DNA from 2 places in the Alicycliphilus sp. T452 genome. Region 1 is predicted to be linked to the other one. Evidence: predicted binding sites of a transcription regulator. Region 1 holds the regulator's gene; the other holds the start of a gene.
The links. Region 1 encodes FNR, which switches genes on or off when oxygen is low (the NO sensors DNR and NnrR bind a similar motif). Its sites were predicted from a motif close to TTGATNNNNATCAA; they were not measured.
Positions count from the first base shown of each region.

Region 1 (3,184 bases):
CGGTGTATTTTGATATCCAGTCGCAAGGCGACAAGGGGCAGGTGGCAGAGAAATCTGTATTCCTTGTCCCGCGCTGAGGCCACGGATCCGCACCGAGTTTTTGCATGGCCCCGAAAGGGCACGGAGATCGTAACGATGTCGAAAGATGGATCAATGAACGCAGCCCCCGAGTCGCAGCCGTGGTGGAAGTACGGTCATGTATGGCTGGTGATCGCGGGTCCGGTGATCGTGGTCATTGCCGGTTTTGTCACCCTCTGGCTTGCGCTTTCTCAGCCGGATCCCGTGCTGGCAGAAGACTACTACCAGCGTGGCCTGGATATCAACAAGACGCTGAAGAATACGGACCCTGGCATGACGCCCGCGATGAAGGGGCGCAACCATGCAGCCACGCCAATGCAGGACCAGCCGCGCTGAGGTTCTAAGGGGAATCAGGGGGGCGATTGCACTTTGCTTGCGCAGAACATGGTGCTAGGCTTTGACCCATGACAAGGAGGCAAGAGATGTGGAAGCAGCGGTTGATGTGGGTAGCCTGGCCCGCCTTTCTCATGGCGGGGGTTATGGAAATGGTCGTGTTTGCCTTTGTGGATCCCGAGGCATTGCAGTGGTTTGATCAGCCCGTCAATCTTTCGAGGCAAGGCGTCTACACCGTGGCGTTCTTCGTTTTCTGGATCGTCATCATGGCTTCGAGCGTGCTTACCACGATGTTGTCCTTCTCCCCCTTTGAACTCAACCGCTGCCCTGTACCCGAGGGTGACAGGCCGCTCGACTGCGCCAAATACATGCCCTGACTCATGGGCTTTTGGGGCAATTAGAGGCAGGATTGCTGGCTGTTGACGATGCGCTTCAGAGCGTCGGTGTCCACGATGCGTACGTGGCGTTGCCTGACTTCCACGATACCTTCTTCGACGAACTTGGAGAAGGTGCGGCTCACGGTTTCGAGCTTGAGGCCCAGGTAACTGCCAATTTCCTCGCGTGTCATGCGCAATACCAGTTCCGATTGGGAAAATCCCCGTGCATGCAGGCGCTGCACCAAATTCAGCAGGAAGGCGGCAAGACGCTCCTCGGCCCGCATGCTTCCCAATAGCAGCATGACGCCGTGTTCGCGGACGATCTCGCGGCTCATGATCTTGTGCACATGGTTTTGCAGTGCGGTGACCTCGCGCGAGAGCTCCTCGATGCGGTCGAATGGCATGACGCAAACCTCGGCGTCTTCCAGGGCCACGGCATCGCAGGTGTGCCGGTCGTTCACGATGCCATCCAGACCGATGATTTCTCCGGCCATCTGGAAGCCTGTCACTTGATCGCGTCCATCCTCTGTCGCCACGCAGGTCTTGAAGAAACCCGTGCGAATGGCGAACAGGGAGGTAAATGGTTCGCCGTTGCGGAACAGTGTGCCGCCGCGCTTGACCTTGCGGCGCACGGCGACGACATCATCAATGCGCTTGAGCTGCTGCTCATCCAGCCCCACGGGCATGCACAACTCGCGCAAGTTGCAGTTGGAACAGGCAACTTTGATGGATTGCAGGTTGGAGTGTATGGAAACCCTATTCATGTCGCGAGCTTACATCTGAACGCCGTCGAGGCATGGAATGTCACGGATCGTTCAAAGACTTTGATCCAAAGTCAAATTGTCCCCATCCGGACCGCATGGGTGCTTGATCGGTATCAAGAACGCCCTGGGGACTCTACGGCACAGTACGCCGCAAATGCAAGGAATCCCGTCATGACAGTCGTTACAACCGAGCTCTTGCGTCGCTTTGACGTGCCTGGGCCGCGCTATACCTCCTACCCAACAGCAGACCGTTTCGTGGAGGCATTTGGTGAGAAAGAATACATCCTGGCCTTGCAGCAGCGTCATGTAGGGTCAGCGGCCAAGGCGATGCCCTTGTCTCTTTACGTGCATATTCCGTTTTGCGAATCTTTGTGCTACTACTGCGCCTGCAACAAGATCATTACCAGGCATCCGGAGCGGGCCGAGGTCTATTTGCGCTACCTGAGCCGCGAGATCGACCTGCACACCGCGCACTGCGGCGTGGGGCAGCAGGTGAGCCAGCTGCATTTCGGCGGCGGCACGCCCACCTTCCTGTCCGATGATGGCTTGCGCGAGCTCATGGGCATGCTCAGGCGCAGTTTCGTGCTGGTGCCAGGGGGCGAGTATTCGATCGAAGTGGATCCTCGCACCGTGGATGAGAAGCGGCTCGCCCTGCTGGCGGAGCTGGGCTTCAACCGGCTCAGCTTCGGGGTGCAGGATTTTGACCCCGAAGTGCAGAAGGCGGTGCATCGTATACAGCCTGCCGAGAAGGTGTTTGCACTGGTCGAGAGCGCACGCAAGCTGGGCTTCGAGTCGGTGAACGTGGACCTGATCTATGGCCTGCCGCGCCAGACGCCGGAGTCTTTCGATCGAACCCTGGCACAGGTGGCGCAACTGCGGCCCGACCGCATCGCGCTTTATGCCTACGCACATCTGCCTGAGCGTTTCAAATCGCAACGGCGCATCATTTCGGCAGAGCTGCCCATGGCCTCGGCCAAGGTATCGATGCTGGCGCGCTCCATCGACGCGTTCATGAATGCGGGCTACGTGTACGTGGGCATGGATCACTTCGCACTGCCCGAGGATGCCCTGGCGGTGGCCAAGCGCCAGGGCCGGCTGCACCGCAATTTCCAAGGGTATAGCACCCAGCCGGACTGCGATCTGATAGCGCTCGGCGTCTCCGCCATCGGGCGCGTAGGCGCAACGTACAGCCAGAACGTCAAGACGCTGGACGAATATTACGACGCGATCAACCATGGGCACCTGCCCGTGGTGCGAGGCCTGGCCCTGACCAGGGACGACTTGGTGCGCCGCGCGGTCATCATGGCCTTGATGTGCCAAGGGGAGGTGCTGTTCGAGCCGCTCGAGCAGTCCTGGCTCATCGACTTCCGCCGCTATTTCGAGGCCGAACTGCTGCAGCTCGAAGAAATGGCGGAGCAGGGCCTGGTGAAGATCGGCGCCGAGGGCATCGAGGTCACCGCGATGGGCTGGTTCTTCGTGCGCGGCGTGGCGATGGTGTTCGACAAATACCTGCAGGCAGACCGCAACCGGGCGCGTTTCTCTCGCATCATCTGATCCATGCTGCTGGCTCTGGCTTCGACGGCATTCCTCATGGGCTTGATGGGCGGGACGCATTGCCTGGTCATGTGTGCG
Region 1 is NZ_JBTNEH010000029.1:18,067-21,250, reverse strand. Features, by position in the region: gene ccoG (cytochrome c oxidase accessory protein CcoG) at 1-77, shown strand, start outside; gene ACX12L_RS19845 (FixH family protein) at 154-414, shown strand; gene ACX12L_RS19840 (hypothetical protein) at 501-788, shown strand; gene fnr (fumarate/nitrate reduction transcriptional regulator Fnr) at 809-1,552, opposite strand; gene hemN (oxygen-independent coproporphyrinogen III oxidase) at 1,724-3,106, shown strand; gene ACX12L_RS19825 (sulfite exporter TauE/SafE family protein) at 3,110-3,184, shown strand, end outside.

Region 2 (3,184 bases), on a different contig from region 1:
CGGTCTCGCGCGGCCAGTAGTACTGCACGGGGCCCAGGGCCAGCTTCATCATCGGCTTATCCATCGTGTCCATCACTTCCAGGGGCGGTGGTAGGCGCCCAGCGTGTGCTGCTGGCCTTCGGCCACCTGGTCCAGGCTGGCCATCCAGGCGGTCTTGGGTGCGTACAGGTGGCCCTGCGCCATGCAGTGGTCTATGGCCTCGCGCCAGACCTTGGTGACCTGGGCCACGTAGGCGGGGCTCCTCTGGCGGCCCTCGATCTTGAAGGCGCGCACGCCCATCTTGACCAGCTGGGGCAGCAGCTCCAGCGTGTTCAGGCTGGTGGGCTCCTCCAGCGCGTAGTAGTTGCTCTCGCCCTCCACGTCGAAGCGCCCCTTGCACAGCGTGGGGTAGCCGGCGTTCTCGCCCTGGCCGTAGCGGTCGATGAGCACGCCGTTCAGGCGCGCCTGAAGCCCCTGGGGCGTTTCCTGCCAGCGCACGAACTTGGCCGGCGAGCACACGCCGTGCGTGTTGGGCGATTCGCCCGTGGCGTAGGACGAGAGCGCGCAGCGCCCCTCCACCATCACGCACAGGCTGCCGAAGCCGAAGACCTCGATCTCCACGCTGGTGCGCTGCGTTACTTGCTTGACCTGCTCCAGCGACAGCACGCGCGGCAGCACGGCGCGCTGGATGTTGAACTGCGCGTGGTACAGGTTGATGGCGTCGTGGTTGGTGGCCGAGCCCTGCACCGACAGGTGCAGGCGCAGGTCGGGGTGCCGCTCGCTGGCGTAGCGCATCAGGCCCGGGTCGGCCAGGATGATGGCGTCCACGCCCCAGGCGCTGGCCCGGTCGAGCGCGGAACGCCAGGGCGCGGGGTTGGTCGCCTGCGGGTAGGTGTTGAGCGCCATCAGCACCTTGCGGCCGCGGCCGTGGGCATAGGCGATGCCGTTCTGGATGGCGGCCTCGTCGAAGTTCAGGCCGGCGAAGTTGCGCGCGTTGGTCGCGTCGCGCAGGCCCAGGTAGACGCAGTCGGCGCCGCCGTCGATGGCCGCCTTGAGCGCGGGCAGGCTGCCGGCGGGGCAGACCAGTTCGGGGGCGGCAGGGGCGGCGCTGGCGGCCGTATCGATGGTGCTGGCTGAGGAGGGGCTGGCAAGGGCGTTCACGGCGGGTTCCGGTGCTGTTCTGGTGCGGGCGTTTCCCCGCAGGCCGCACACCATAGGACGATGCAAAAGACCACAAGCTGATTTTTGTCAAGGGCAGGCGGCGTATTGCCGATGCCTTCGATAGGAAATGGGCTCGGGCGCATGTTGCAGCGGCGGCGGGTTTTTTCCGCCAATGTTGGAAAAGACCGACACCATGGTTTTGGGGGCGGGTCTACCTTCGCGCATCCACCACACGTATCTGGAGCGACAGACCATGCCCAAGACCCTCATCGAGCCGTTTCGCATCAAGAGCGTCGAACCCATCCGCATGACCACGCGCGCCGAGCGCGAGCGCCTGCTCGAAGAGGCCAGGCTCAACGTCTTCAAGCTGCGCGCCGAGGACGTGCTCATCGACTGGCTCACCGACTCGGGCACGGGCGCCATGTCCGCGCGCCAGTGGGGCGCCATCATGGAGGGCGACGAGAGCTACGCCGGCGCGCGCAGCTTCTTCCGTCTCGAAAAGGTGATCCAGGACATCACCGGCATGGCGCACTTCGTGCCCACGCACCAGGGCCGCGCGGCCGAGAAGGTGCTGTTCACGGCGGTGTGCAGGAAGGGCGACCTGGTGCCCAACAACTGCCACTTCGACACCACGCGCGGCAACCTCGAATACATGGGCGTGGAGGCCGTGGACCTGGTCATCGCCGAGGGGCTGCAGCCCGCGGCGATCCACCCGTTCAAGGGCAACATCGACCTGGACCGCGCCGAGGCACTGCTGAAGAAGGAGGGCGGCCGCATTCCCTTCGGCATGCTCACGGTGACCAACAACACGGGCGGCGGCCAGCCCGTGTCCATGGCCAACATCCGCGCCTACAGCGCCTTGCTGAAGCAATACGGCAAGCCCTTCGTCATGGACGTGTGCCGCTTCGCCGAGAACGCCATGTTCATCAAGATGCGCGAGCGTGGCTACGAGAACACCCCCGTGCGCGAGATCGCCCGCGAGATGTTCTCCTACGCCGACGGCGCGACCATGAGCGCCAAGAAGGACGGCATGGTCAACATCGGCGGCTTCATCGTCCTGCGCAGCGACGAATGGCTGGACGAGGTCAGGAACGACCTGATCATGATGGAGGGCTTTCCCACCTACGGCGGCATGGCCGGACGCGACCTGGAGGCGCTGGCCGTGGGGCTGGAGGAAGGGCTGCAGGAGGACTACCTGCGCTACCGCCTGCGCACCGCCGAATACCTGGGCGAGCGCCTGGAGGCGGCCGGGGTCGGCTTCGTCAAGCCCACCGGGGGCCATGCCGTCTACATCGACGCGCGCACCGTGCTGCCCGACATGCCCGTGCAGCACTACCCGGCCTGGGCGCTGTGCAACGCGCTCTACCTGGAGGGCGGCATCCGCGGCGTGGAGATCGGCTCGGTGATGTTCGGCAAGCGCCTGGAGGACGGCACCGAAACCTACCACAGCATGGAACTGGTGCGCCTGGCCTTCCCGCGCCGCATGTACACGCAAAGCCACTTCGACTACGCGGCCGAGGTGATCGCCGAGGTCAAGGCCAAGGCCGCGGGCATCCGCGGCGTGAGGATCACCAGGCAGCCCAAGTTCCTGCGGCATTTCACCTGCGAGTGCGCTTGGGTGTGAGGGCTCTTGGCGCCCCCTGCATCGGCAGCGGATGCGGGATGACTGCTGCGATGCCTGGGGGTCAGGCCAGCTCGGGCACGCGCGGCTGCGAGGGGCTGCGGCGCCGGGCTGCGGCAGCGCCGAGCAGCCCCAGGCCCAGCAATGCCATGCTGCCTGGCTCGGGCACCTGATTGCCCGGGCTGCTGAATTCCATGGTTCCGGCCAGTTGGTAGGAGCATGCCTGGCAACCATTCCAGTTGGAATGCAGGGGACTGCCGCCATTGGCGTTGTCCCAGGACATGCCAAAGGTGTTGGCGTCGTCGCTCAGACCCACCTGCACCAGGGCGTTGGAGCCATCGAACAGGCCCGAGGCGCTGAAGTAGGCCACGTATTGCTGGCCGGGCGTGAGCGAGAGGCCGCCGGTGCCGATGACGACTTCGG
Region 2 is NZ_JBTNEH010000009.1:19,014-22,197, reverse strand. Features, by position in the region: gene ACX12L_RS09970 (U32 family peptidase) at 1-49, opposite strand, end outside; gene ubiU (ubiquinone anaerobic biosynthesis protein UbiU) at 73-1,194, opposite strand; gene ACX12L_RS09960 (tryptophanase) at 1,394-2,764, shown strand; gene ACX12L_RS09955 (PEP-CTERM sorting domain-containing protein) at 2,826-3,184, opposite strand, start outside.
Region 2: the regulator FNR is predicted to act here: its motif matches at 1,218-1,231, upstream of ubiU (ubiquinone anaerobic biosynthesis protein UbiU).